Regions from separate parts of the Streptomyces sp. LARHCF249 genome, predicted to be linked through region 2. Evidence: riboswitches for the same ligand, from Rfam matches in the RefSeq annotation. Region 2 holds a riboswitch; each other region holds the start of a gene.
What was found. Region 2 has a riboswitch for cobalamin ahead of ACIPUC_RS03655 (ABC transporter substrate-binding protein). Riboswitches for the same ligand answer to the same signal wherever they lie in the genome.
Positions count from the first base shown of each region.

Region 1: linked by a shared signal. The riboswitch ahead of ACIPUC_RS31205 (cobalamin biosynthesis protein) and the one ahead of ACIPUC_RS03655 (ABC transporter substrate-binding protein) in region 2 are both predicted to bind cobalamin.
Region 3: linked by a shared signal. The riboswitch ahead of ACIPUC_RS21965 (ribonucleoside-diphosphate reductase subunit alpha) and the one ahead of ACIPUC_RS03655 (ABC transporter substrate-binding protein) in region 2 are both predicted to bind cobalamin.

Region 1 covers NZ_JBIXJQ010000013.1:157,577-161,936, forward strand. Annotated here, with positions in the region: partial or broken gene ACIPUC_RS31200 (cobyric acid synthase) at 1-1,564, opposite strand, end outside; gene ACIPUC_RS31205 (cobalamin biosynthesis protein) at 1,561-2,520, opposite strand; cobalamin riboswitch at 2,558-2,708, opposite strand; gene ACIPUC_RS31210 (hypothetical protein) at 2,816-3,037, opposite strand; gene ACIPUC_RS31215 (anion permease) at 3,066-4,334, opposite strand.
Region 2 covers NZ_JBIXJQ010000001.1:752,100-756,459, reverse strand. Annotated here, with positions in the region: gene ACIPUC_RS03665 (glycoside hydrolase family 18 protein) at 1-1,118, opposite strand, end outside; gene ACIPUC_RS03660 (DUF4352 domain-containing protein) at 1,284-1,820, opposite strand; cobalamin riboswitch at 1,871-2,010, shown strand; gene ACIPUC_RS03655 (ABC transporter substrate-binding protein) at 2,057-3,058, shown strand; gene ACIPUC_RS03650 (FecCD family ABC transporter permease) at 3,055-4,116, shown strand; gene ACIPUC_RS03645 (ABC transporter ATP-binding protein) at 4,113-4,360, shown strand, end outside.
Region 3 covers NZ_JBIXJQ010000007.1:218,194-222,553, reverse strand. Annotated here, with positions in the region: gene ACIPUC_RS21980 (CstA-like transporter-associated (seleno)protein) at 1-69, shown strand, start outside; gene ACIPUC_RS21975 (Uma2 family endonuclease) at 124-708, opposite strand; gene ACIPUC_RS21970 (GNAT family N-acetyltransferase) at 787-1,281, shown strand; adenosylcobalamin-variant (AdoCbl-variant) riboswitch at 1,346-1,422, shown strand; gene ACIPUC_RS21965 (ribonucleoside-diphosphate reductase subunit alpha) at 1,576-3,963, shown strand; gene ACIPUC_RS21960 (ribonucleotide-diphosphate reductase subunit beta) at 3,963-4,360, shown strand, end outside.

The DNA of each region.
Region 1 (4,360 bases), on a different contig from region 2:
GGGAAGGGGCGGGGTGGGGGAGAGCCCCGCAGGGCCCGGCCCCTCACGGCGCGCCCGGGGGGAGGAAGGGGAGGCCGGCAGGGGCACCGCCCTCGATCAGGCTCAGCAGCGCAGCGGTGTCGGCGTGCTCCTCGATCAGGTCGCCCAGCAGGTCCAGCTGCTCCTCCCGCAGGGCGGCGAACGAGGTGTCCGGGGCCGGGACGAAGCGGCGGCCCGCAGCCGAGGCCACCTCGCGGAGGAACGCCCGGCGGAAGCCGTCCGACTCCAGCGACCCGTGCCAGTGCGTCCCCCACACCGACCCGACCCGGCAGCCGTCCAGGAAGGGGGACCCGCCCAGGACTTCGGCCACCCCGTGGTGGATCTCGTAGCCGGAGACCTCCTCGCCCAGCGCCGAACCCGCCGGCCGCGCCAGGGTCTTCTCCCGGTCGAAGCGGACGCGCACCGGCAGCAGCCCGAGCCCGTCCACCGACCCGGCCCGCGATTCGACCTCGTCCTCGATGTGCTCGCCGAGGACCTGGAACCCGCCGCAGATGCCCAGCACCGGCCGCCCCTCGGCGGCCCGCCGCAGCAGCGCGTCCGCGAGCCCGCGCTCCCGCAGCCACTCCAGCGCCCTGACCGTCCCGCGCGTCCCCGGCACGACGACGAGGTCCGCGTCGGCCAGTTCCTCGGCCCGGTCCACGAACCGCACGACCACCCCCGGCTCCGCCGCGAGCGCGTCGACGTCCGTGAAGTTCGACATCAGCGGCACCGCGCACACCGCGACCCGCAGCACGTCCTCGCCCACGGGCGGCGCCACCACGGACTCCCGTACCGCTCCCCGCAGGGAGACCCGGAGCCCGTCCTCCTCGTCGATGCCCAGCCCGTGCTGGAACGGCAGGACCCCGTACGTGGCCCGCCCGGTCAGGCCGCGCAGCATCTCCATGCCCGGCTCCAGCAGCGTGACGTCACCGCGGAACTTGTTGACCAGGTATCCGGCGATCAGCGACTGGTCCTGCGCCGACAGCAGAGCCGTCGTACCGAAGAAGGAGGCGAAGACCCCGCCCCGGTCGATGTCCCCGACCACGACCACCGGGAACCGCGCGGCCCGCGCGATGCCCATGTTCACGATGTCGGTCCGGCGCAGGTTGATCTCGGCCGGACTCCCCGCCCCTTCGCAGATCACGGCGTCATACGTGCCCCGCAGCTGCTCCAGGCAGTCCGTGACGATGCCGAGCAACTGCTCCTGCCTGCCCCCGTGGTAGCCGCGGGCGCTCATCTCGCCCACCGGCCTGCCCAGCAGCACCACCTGGCTGCTGCGGTCGCTGCCCGGCTTGAGCAGGACCGGGTTCATCAGCGCGGTCGGCTCCACGCCGGCCGCCTGGGCCTGCATGGCCTGGGCGCGGCCGATCTCGGCGCCCTCCAGGGTCACGAAGGAGTTCAGCGACATGTTCTGCGCCTTGAAGGGCGCCACCTTCACGCCCTGGCGGGCCAGCCAGCGGCAGATGCCCGCCGTGACCACGCTCTTGCCCGCGTCCGATGTGGTTCCCGCGACCAGCAGTCCGCCGCCGCGCTTCGCGCCGCTCATGCGCGCCCCCTCCGTGATGTACGCGAGACCAGCGTCCGGGCCGCCACACAGGCCCCGAGCGCCAGCCAGGTCACCTGCCGCGACAGCCGTACCGCCCGCTCGATGTCCGCGACCTCCACCGGCCGCCCCGCCTCGCCGTTCAGCACCGCCCGGTGCTCGACCCGCCCCCCGTACGCCAGGGTGCCGCCCAGCCGTACGCCGAGCGCCCCCGCGAAGGATGCCTCCACGGGGCCGGCGTTCGGGCTCGGGTGCTCGGCGGCGTCCGCACGCCAGGCCCGTACGGCTCCCCGCCGGTCGGGACCGGCCAGTACGGCGGCCAGCGCGGTCAGCCGGGCGCCCGGCCAGCCAGCCAGGTCGTCGAGCCGGGCCGAGGCCCAGCCGTAGCGAAGGTAGCGGGGGGACTTGTGGCCGACCATCGCGTCCAGGGTGTTCACGGCGCGGAAGGCCAGCAGTCCGGGGACCCCGGCGACGGCGCCCCACACCAGGGCACCGACCACCGCGTCGGAGGTGTTCTCCGCGACCGACTCCACGACGGCGCGGGCCATCTGCTGCTCGTCCAGGGCGTGCGGGTCGCGCCCGCACAGGTGCGGCAGCCGCTCCCGGGCCACCTCGGCGTCCCCGGCGGCCAGCGCGCCGCCGATGGCGCGGGCCTCGCGGCCCAGCGAAGTGCCGCCGACGACGGCCCAGGTGGCGGCGGCGGTCAGGGCGATACGGGCGGCCGCGGGCCGGGAGCGCACGGCGCGGGCGCCCAGCGCGCCGGCGGCGGCCGCGCCCCCGGCGCAGACCAGGGTGTGCAGGAGGCCGCGGGCGCGGTCGTCGCGCCACAGGGCGCGTTCGACTGCGGCGGCGGCTCGTCCGAAGGCGGCCACGGGGTGCCCTCGGCGCGGATCCCCCAGGATCCGGTCGCCGATCAGGCCCGCCGTGACGCCGTACGCGAAGACGCGATCGGCACGCATGGTGGCAGGTATGTCCTCACTCAGGGTCCGCGCCCTGGTTCGACGTGTCCGGTGGCGAGAGTTCCTGGCTCCCGGGTCGCACTCGGCCGAGTGCCCCGGTGACAGTGGCGGGACCGCGCCGGATTCGCACCGGACTTCCTCTCCATGCCGCCGTGTTGGCTCGGGCAGTCCACCACGCACCGCGAATGCCCGTCAACTCGCCGTTGACCTGCGGCGGTGCGGCGGCCGGGAGGCGGCGGGGTACGCGAAAGCTCCCCCCGGGAGAAACCCGGGGGGAGCCTTCACGCGTGACGTCTCAGACGACGATCAGGTAGATCCCGTACGCCACGGCCGCCGCGCAGAGCGCGAAGCAGGCGTACGCGCCGCTGCGGGCCAGGGTGGCCGCGCCGCCCTGCTCGGTGGCGGCCTCGTGCTTGGACAGGCCCACCAGGCCGAGGGTGAACAGGGCCACGAGGGCGACGGTGGCGGAGAGGCTGACTCCGAACACGGAGCCGAGTGCTTCCCAGTCGATCTTCATACCGCTGATTCCTCTGTCGTTCTCGGGGTCAGACCGCCGCGGCCGGAGCCGCAGGCGTCGCGGTCGAGGCCGGGATGGTGGCCTTGAGGTCCTCGTCGGTCACGGCGGCGGTCGTACCGGCCGCGGCGACGGTCGGCGGGACGGTGACGGCCGCGATCGCCGTGGTGACGACACCCGGCTCCTCGGTGCCGGCCGCCGGCACGTCGTTGACGTTGGTGTGGTCGATGACCTGGCGGCGCGAGATGAACCAGATGGCGAGGCAGGAGCCGACCAGGAAGACCGTGACGGCGGCGATGCCGACGTCACCGGTGCGCATGACCAGCTCGGCGCCCGCCGAGACGAGGGCGGCGGCCGGCAGGGTCAGGCCCCAGGCGATGAACATGCGGGTCGCGGTGGACCAGCGGACCACACCGCCCTTGCGGCCCAGGCCCGCACCCATGACCGCGCCGGAGCACGAGTGGGTGGTGGAGAGCGAGAAGCCGAGGTTCGAGGAGGCCAGGATGACCGTGGCGGCCGAGGTCTGGGCGGCGAAGCCCTGCTGCGGCTGCAGGTCGGTCAGGCCCTTGCCCATGGTGCGGATGATGCGCCAGCCGCCCAGGTAGGTGCCGAGCGCGATCGCGAGACCGGCGGAGAGGATGACCCACACCGGCGGGTTCGCGTCGGGCGCGATCGCGCCGCCCGCGATGAGCGCCAGGGTGATGATGCCCATCGTCTTCTGCGCGTCGTTGGTGCCGTGCGCGAGGGAGACGAGTCCGGCCGAGGCGATCTGACCGGCGCGGTAGCCCTTGGCCGAGGTCTTCTCGCCGACCTTGTTGCCGAACTTGTACGTGACCTTCGTGGCCAGCATCGCCGCCAAACCGGCGACGAGCGGGGCCGCGATCGCCGGGATCAGCACCTTGGTGACGAGCGTGTCGCCGTTGACCGCGCCGAGGCCGGCCGAGGCGACCGCGGCACCGATCAGGCCGCCCATCAGGGCGTGCGAAGAGCTGGAGGGGAGGCCGACCAGCCAGGTGAGGAGGTTCCAGAGGATCGCGCCGACCAGGGCGGCGAAGATCACCTCTGGCTGGATGCCTTCCTCGTTGACCAGGCCCTTGGAGATCGTCTTGGCGACCTCCACGGACAGGAAAGCTCCGACGAGGTTGAGCACGGCGGACATGGCCACCGCCGTCTTGGGCTTGAGGGCGCCGGTCGAGATGGTGGTAGCCATCGCGTTGGCTGTGTCGTGGAAACCGTTCGTGAAGTCGAACACGAGAGCGGTGATGATCACGATCCCGAGGAGAAGCGTTATGTGCTCCATTTACCCAGGCTTCTGTTTGACGTCAG
Region 2 (4,360 bases):
GAGCCGGCCAGCTTCTTCAGCGCCTTGTAGTCCTCGTACCCCGCCGACCAGGTGGCCGGCGCCGGTCCGGTGGCCGGCTGCCCCATGCCGTCCCCGCCGCCGCTGACGCCCGTCCATCCCTGCCCGTAGAACGGCATGCCCATCACCAGCTTGTGCGCGGGCGCGCCGCGCCGCCGCCAGGCGTCGACCGTGCCGTCCACGCTGAAGTCGCCCCGGGCGTAGAGCGCGGACTGCTGGGCCGTCGTGGGCTCGCCGGAGACGTGGAAGTCGTAGCCCTGGAGGGTCACGAAGTCGAGGTCGCGCATGATCCGGCGGACGTCGAAGCCCGCGTCGATCTTGGCGGGCGCGGTCGGGACGAAGGCCGTCAGCTCGTACGGCGACGGCCGGTTCCGGCTGCGCTCGTACGCGTCGAGCTGTGTGCGGAACTCCTTGACCAGCTCGGCGAAGTTGCGCTTGTCCTCGGGCCGGAACTTCGTGTCCGTGTCACCGGCGGAGCCGGGCCACTCCCAGTCGAGGTCGATCCCGTCGAACACCCCGGCGGCCGCGCCCGCGCCCCCGCGGGCGCCGTCCTGCGGCAGGTTGCCCTTGATGTAGAGGTCGATGCACGACTCGACGAGCGCCTTGCGGGAGGCCGGGGTCAGCGCGGCGTCCGAGAAGTGCGTGGACCAGCTCCAACCCCCCAGGGAGATCAGCACCTTGAGGCCCGGGTGCTTGGCCTTGAGCTCGCGGAGCTGGTTGAAGTTGCCGGCGAGCGGCTGCTCCCAGGTGTCGGCGACCCCGTCCACGGAGTTCTCGGCGTCGAGCGGGCGGACGTAGTCGGCCCAGGCGTCGGCCTCGCCGGGCACGTTCCCGGTGAAGCACTTGCCCTCGGCGCTGACGTTGCCGAAGGCGTAGTTGATGTGGGTGAGCTTGCCGGCGGAGCCGTTCTTCTCCAGGTCCTGGACCTGGAAGTCCCGTCCGTAGACGCCCCATTGGGTGAAGTAGCCGACCTTCTTGTACGAGCGGTGGTGACCGCCCGCCGCCTCGTCCCGCGCCGCGCCGGCGGCGGGTGCGAAGGCGGTCAGCAGGGAGAGGGAGCAGGCGGCGACGGCCAGCCTGCCGAGCATGCTGCGGCGCATGGGCTTCCTTTGCGGATGCGGGAGCGGGGCGTGAGCGCGTGCGCGGTGCATGCCGGAAACTATTGGTCTGGACCAGAGCGGTCAAGGGGGCGGCGGAAACCCGCCTGCCACGGGTGGTGTTACGGGGTGCACGAGGTGGCACGGGTGGCACGGGTGTTACGGGGGTTACGGAAGGCTCCACTGGCCGACGTCGTCGGCCAGGCCGCCGTTCAGGGCGAACTGGACGGCCGCCGGGGCGGCGTCCTCCGGAAGCCTGAAGGTGACGAAGCCCTCGGCCGATCCGCCGGGGCTGAGGGTGACGGTGTCCGGGAAGGAGGCCCCGGCCGTCGTCGGGCTGTTGAGCCCGGCGAACCGCTTCCCGGCCGTGTCCAGCACGTGCGCGGACGGTGCGGGGGAGTCCTTGTACACGGCGGTACCGGTGTTCTCCAGGCGGAACCGGACGGCCAGCAGCCGGGTCGACGCGTCGGCAGCCGGGCCCTCCGGATCGGCCGGGCTCGCCGGGTCCACCACCTGGACCAGGGTGACGTCGAGCCGCTGGCCGGGCTCGTTCCCCGCCAGGGAGACCGTCTCCCCCGACCCGCCGGGGGCCGCGCCCAGCAGCGCCAGGCCGAGGAGCGCGAGCACGAGCACGAGCGCCAGCGCGGCCGGCGCGCCGCGCAGGGAGCGCCGGGGCGCGGGGGCACCCGCTGATCCACCGATCACCCTGTCCACGATCCTCCCCGGCCCGGGGGTCCCGCCACCCAGGAAGATCCACTCTGGCAGACTGGGCCGCGTTACCAAGGCGGTGCAGGACAGGAAACCGGTGCGATTCCGGTGCGGTCCCGCCACTGTGACCGGCCCTCCCCGCGGGGAAGGCCGGGAGTCAGACACTGACGCACCGCCTCTGCTCGCTCCTTCACGTCGACCAGGGGACGCGGATCCCCCGGAGAGGCTCTGCCATGTCGCGTCACCGCGCCCGCGCCGTCCTGCGCGCGCTCACCCCCCTCGCGTTCCTGATACCCCTGGCCGCCTGCGCCGGCTCCCCCGCCGAACGGCAGGCCAAGGCCGCGGGATCGTCCGCCGAGGCGCCCGGGTTCCCGTACACCGTCACCAACTGCGGCGTGAGCAGCACCTACCAGGCACCGCCGCAGCGCGCCGTGACCATGAACCAGCACGCCACCGAGGTGCTGCTCGCCCTCGGCCTGGAGGACCGGATCGCCGGTTCCGCCTACCTCGACGACGCCGTGCTGCCCGCCTACCGGCCCGCATACGACAGGATCAAGGTGCTGGCCAAGGGGTACCCCTCCAAGGAGATCCTGCTCGGCGCCAACCCCGACTTCGTCTACGGGGGCTACTCCAGCGCCTTCGACAAGGGGCAGGGCCGCGACCGTGAGGGGCTGGCCAAGACCGGCATCAACTCCCGGCTCAACGTCGAGAACTGCGCCGGAGGCCCGGTCGGCCTCGACCAGCTCAAGACCGAGATCACCGAAGTGGCGCGGACCTTCGGCGTGCCCGAGCGCGGCACGAAGCTCATCGAGGACGAGCAGCGCCGCATCGACACCGTGACCGCCCGGGTGAAGGAAAAGCCCCGGCCGTCCGTCTTCGTCTACGACTCCGGCGAGGCCTCCGCCTACACCGCCGGGGGCGACGGCATCGGCAACGAGATCGTCTCGCTCTCCGGCGGGACGAACGTCTTCGCCGACCTCAAGGACACCTTCGGCGACGTGTCGTGGGAGAAGGTCATCGAGCGCAAGCCCGAGGTCGTCCTCATCTACGACTACGGCAGCACCACCGTCGAAGCCAAGAAGCAGCGCCTGTTGAACGACCCGGCCCTCGCCCAGGTTCCCGCGATCAAGAACCAGCGGTTCGTCGTCCTTCCGCTCTCCTCGGCCGTCCTCGGCGTGCGCGTCGCCGACGCCGTCGAGTCACTGGGCCGCCAGCTGCACCCCGACGCCGCGTGAGCCGGCGCCGGACCCCGGCCGTCCTCGTCCTCCTCGCAGCCCTGCTGGCGGCGTCCGCCGTCGCCGGGCTGGCCCTGGGGCCGGTACGGATCGCGCCCGGCCAGGTCATCGACATCGTGCTCGGCGGCCTGACGGGCGAGAGGCGCACCGGGGCGTTCGCCTCCATCGTGTGGGACGTCCGGATGCCGAGGGTGCTCCTCGGGGCCGTCGTCGGCGCCGGGCTCGCCGTGGCGGGCACCGTGCTCCAGGCCCTCGTGCGCAACCAGCTCGCCGACCCCTTCCTGCTCGGAGCCTCGTCCGGGGCCTCGGCGGGGGCCGTCCTCGTCATCGTCTTCGGCGCGGGCACCGGTGTCGCGGGGGCGGCGGGCACGGCCGGTTTCCTGGGCCGGCTCGGCGTGCCGTCCGCCGCGTTCGCCGGGTCGCTGGGCGCGCTCGCCGCCGTCTACGCCATGGCCCGGCGCGGGGGAGCCATGACCACCGGCCGGCTGATCCTCGCCGGGGTCGCCGTCCAGTACATCCTGTCCGCCCTCACCAGCCTCGTCCTGGTGCTCGCCGCGCACCCCGACCAGGTCCGCTCCGTCCTCTTCTGGACGCTCGGCGGGCTCGGCGGGGCCCGCTGGGAGGAACTGGCCCTGCCCGCCGTCGCCCTGCTCGCGGGCACCGGCCTGCTCGTCGCCCTAGCCCGGCCGCTCGACCTGCTGCTCGCGGGCGAGGAGGGCGCGCACACCCTCGGCCTGGACACCGGGCGCTTCCGGGCCGCCGCGTTCGTCCTCACCTCCCTCGTCATCGGCGTACTCGTGGCCTACAGCGGGGCGATCGGGTTCGTCGGGCTGATGATTCCGCACGCCGCCCGGATGGTCGTCGGCGCCGGGCACCGGGCGCTGCTGCCGGTGGCCGCGCTGGGCGGCGCGGTGTTCCTGACACTGGCCGACCTGGTCGCCCGTACGGCCGCGGCGCCCGAGGAGATCCCGGTCGGCGTGGTCACCGCCCTCGTCGGCGGGCCGTTCTTCCTGTGGATGCTGCGGCGCTCCACCCGCACCGAGGGGATGACCGGATGACCGGGAACGCGGCGCAGGCGCAGGCGCAGGCGCAGACGCGGACGCGGACGCATTCGACGGCGCTGGAACTCGCCGTCCAGGGCGTGCGTTACGAGACCGAGGGGCACACGCTGCTGCACGGTGTCGAGCTCACCGCCCGTCCCGGCGAGACGGTCGGCGTGGTCGGCCCCAACGGCAGCGGCAAGACCACCCTGCTGCGCTGCGTCTACGGCACCCTGCGGCCCACCGCCGGCCGGGTCCTGCT
Region 3 (4,360 bases), on a different contig from region 2:
CGCGCCTTCGAACGCGCCCGCACGGACGCCCGCGAGGCGGATCCCCGCGAGGGCTTCGGCTGCTGCTGAGCCCCTCGCACACCGAAGGCCCCGCCGCGTTCTGCGGCGGGGCCTTCGGGTCGTTCAGCGCACCCAGTCCTTGAGGGGCTCGGTCTGGAGGGTGATGCCGACGGGCTCGGGGAGCGCGATGTCCGTTCCGTACGGCACGATGTGGATGCTCTCGTACCGACGGCCGTTGGGCTGGCTGTAGACGGAGACCTCACACTTGGCCCGGTCGATCAGCAGGTAGACGGGAATGCCTGTCTCGGCGTAGGCCCTGGGCTTCTCGACATGGTCCCTACGGTGGGTGTCGGAGTCCCACGAGGTCACCTCGACGACCATGAGAATCGGAGCGGGATCCACCCAGTCGCCCTGCCCTACGAACGCATGGGACGGCGCCAGCACCGCGTCCGGGATAGCCCGTCCTTCCCGGTATTCCTGGGCGGTGATCCCCTGCGCTCCGTGCAACCAGAGCTCCGGCCGGTGCTGCATGCAGATCCGGGTGAGCCACTGGATGATCATCTGGTGGTCGCCATCCGGCATGGCCTTGCTCCTGATTACCCCGTCGATGAATTCGAGCCGCGTTCCCTCCCTCTCGCGCGCCGCTATCCGTGCGACGGCTTCGAAGTCCTCAGTCAGCATGTGCGGACGTTCGGTCATCACGGTCATGCCTCGCTCACCTTCATCGACGGTGCTGTCTCCGACGATAGCGCCGGGCACCGACACCCGTCCGGCACACTCGACCCCATGGACATAGTGATCAGGGCGGCCCGGCCCGCCGAGTACGAGCAGCTGGGGGAGATCACCGCGCAGGCCTACGTGGGCGACGGCCTCCTCGGCTCCGGTGAGGCGTTCTACGCGAAGGTCCTGCGCGATGTCGCCGGGCGGGCCGCCGACGGGGAGGTGCTCGTGGCCGTCGAGCAGGGGACCGTCCTCGGCGGGGTGACCTTCGCCCCGCCCGGGAGTCCGCTGTGCGACATCGCCGGGCCCGGCGAGGCCGAGTTCCGGATGCTGGCCGTCTCCCGCGAGGCCCGCGGACGCGGCGCCGGCGAGGCCCTGGTGCGCGCCTGCATGGCCCGCGCACGGGAGCTGAAGGGGGTCACGCACCTGGTGCTGTCCACCCAGCGCGGCATGACGGGGGCCCAGCGGATCTACGAGCGGCTCGGGTTCATCCGGACGCCGGAGCGGGACTGGGCGCCCGTTCCCGGGCTGACCTTGCTCACGTACCGTCTGGAGCTGTAGACGCACCGACACAACATGTGGGGGGTCGCTCATCCGCGGCCCCCCACATGTATGCTCAAGCCTGCTGTCGCCGCAGGGGAATCCGGTGTGAATCCGGAACTGTCCCGCAACGGTATGAAAAGTCCGAGGACCTGCCGACAGCGCATCCGGCTCGACCGAACCGGGTGCCGATACGTCCGGGCCTCGCGGTTGGGCCGGTGGACGCCATGCGGTCGACGCGTTCCCGTCACGCCCGCATGCGCCTCCCCGTGCCCGCCCGCCGTCGACCGGGCCGAGCGAGGGAGAGCTCCCGCCGTGACCATCGCGCCTTCCGCACCGCGCGCCGAGTCCGTTTCTGGCGACAACACCGAGGGCCCGGGGGCCACGCTGCTGCGTACCCTCACCGAACTGACGGCGGACCTCCCCGACACCGACCCCGGCCGCGTCGCCGCCGCCGCACTGCGCGGCCGCAGCTCCGCCGCCGACGAGGCCGAACTGCGCGGGCTGGCCACCGAGGCCGCCGCCGGCCTGATCTCCGAGGACCCCGCGTACTCGAAGCTCGCCGCCCGGCTGCTGACGCTGGCCGTCCGCGACGAGGCCGCCGGCCAGGGCGCCACCTCCTTCTCCGCGTCCGTCGAGGTCGGGCACCGCGAGGGGCTCATCGCCGACCGCACGGCCGAGTTCGTACGGGCCCACACGGCCCGCCTGGACGCGCTGGTGGAGCACACCCTCGCCGAGGGCGCCGACGACCGCTTCGGCTTCTTCGGCCTGCGCACCCTGCACAGCCGCTACCTGCTGCGCCACCCGATCACCCGCCAGGTCATCGAGACCCCGCAGCACTTCATGCTGCGCGTGGCCTGCGGCCTCGCCGCCGACGAGTCCGTCCCGGCCGTCGAGGAAGTGGCCTCGCTGTACCGGCTGATGAGCCGCCTCGACTACCTGCCGTCCTCCCCCACGCTCTTCAACTCCGGCACCCGGCACCCGCAGATGTCCTCCTGCTACCTGCTGGACTCCCCGCTGGACGAGCTCGACTCGATCTACGACCGCTACCACCAGGTCGCCCGCCTCTCCAAGCACGCCGGCGGCATCGGTCTCTCGTACTCCCGCATCCGCTCCCGCGGTTCGCTGATCCGCGGCACCAACGGCCACTCCAACGGCATCGTGCCGTTCCTGAAGACCCTCGACGCCTCCGTCGCCGCCGTGAACCAGGGCGGCCGCCGCAAGGGCGCCGCCGCCGTCTACCTGGAGACCTGGCACGCGGACATCGAGGAGTTCCTGGAGCTCCGCGACAACACCGGTGAGGACCAGCGCCGTACGCACAACCTGAACCTGGCGCACTGGGTGCCGGACGAGTTCATGCGCCGCGTGAACGCCGACGCCGACTGGTCGCTGTTCTCCCCGGCCGACGTGCCCGAGCTCGTCGACCTGTGGGGCGATGACTTCGACGCCGCCTACCGCAAGGCCGAGGCTGCGGGCCTCGCCCGCAAGACCATGCCCGCCCGCGACCTGTACGGCCGGATGATGCGCACCCTCGCGCAGACCGGCCAGGGCTGGATGACCTTCAAGGACGCCTCCAACCGCACGGCGAACCAGACCGCCGAGCCGGGCACCGTCGTCCACTCCTCCAACCTGTGCACCGAGATCATCGAGGTCACCGACGACGGCGAGACGGCCGTCTGCAACCTCGGCTCGGTCAACATGGGCGCCTTCGTGGTGGACGGGGAGATCGACTGGGAGCGCCTGGACGAGACCGTCCGCACCGCCGTGACCTTCCTCGACCGCGTGGTGGACATCAACTTCTACCCGACCGAGCAGGCCGGCCGCTCCAACGCCCGCTGGCGCCCGGTGGGCCTGGGCGCGATGGGCCTCCAGGACGTCTTCTTCAAGCTGAAGCTGCCCTTCGACTCCCCCGAGGCGAAGGCCCTGTCCACCAAGCTCTCCGAGCGCATCATGCTGGCCGCGTACGAGGCCTCCTGCGACCTCGCCGAGCGCAGCGGCCCGCTGCCGGCCTGGGAGCAGACCCGCACCGCCCGCGGCGTCCTGCACCCGGACCACTACGACGCGGAGCTGAACTGGCCGGAGCGCTGGGACGCGCTGCGCGCCCGCGTCGCGAAGACCGGCATGCGCAATTCGCTGCTGCTGGCCATCGCCCCGACGGCGACGATCGCCTCGATCGCCGGCGTGTACGAGTGCATCGAGCCGCAGGTCTCCAACCTCTTCAAGCGCGAGACGCTGAGCGGCGAGTTCCTCCAGGTCAACGCGTACCTGGTGGACGAGCTGAAGCAGCTCGGCGTGTGGGACGCCCAGACCCGCGAGGCGCTGCGCGAGTCCAGCGGCTCCGTCCAGGGCTTCGGCTGGATCCCGGCCGAGGTGCGCGAGCTGTACCGCACGGCGTGGGAGATCCCGCAGCGCGGTCTGATCGACATGGCGGCGGCCCGTACCCCGTTCCTGGACCAGTCGCAGTCGCTGAACCTGTTCCTGGAGACGCCCACCATCGGCAAGCTCAGCTCGATGTACGCGTACGCCTGGAAGCAGGGTCTGAAGACCACGTACTACCTGCGCTCGCGCCCGGCGACGAAGATCGCCCGCGCCGCGTCCGGCTCCGCCGTCCCGGCCGCCGCCGCTCCGCTCCCGCAGGCCGTCGACGCCGACGCACTGGCCTGCTCCCTTGAGAACCCCGAGTCCTGCGAGGCCTGCCAGTAATGAGCACCACCCAGTCCGCCAAGAACCTCCTGGACCCGGGCTTCGAGCTCACGCTCCGCCCCATGCGCTACCCGGACTTCTACGAGCGCTACCGGGACGCGATCAAGAACACCTGGACGGTGGAGGAGGTCGACCTCCACTCGGACGTCGCCGACCTGGCGAAGCTGACGCCGGCCGAGCAGCACATGATCGGCCGTCTGGTCGCGTTCTTCGCGACGGGCGACTCGATCGTCTCGAACAACCTGGTGCTGACGCTGTACAAGCACATCAACTCCCCGGAGGCGCGCCTGTACCTGTCGCGCCAGCTGTTCGAGGAGGCCGTGCACGTCCAGTTCTATCTGACGCTGCTCGACACCTACCTGCCCGACCCGGACGACCGGGCGGCCGCCTTCGACGC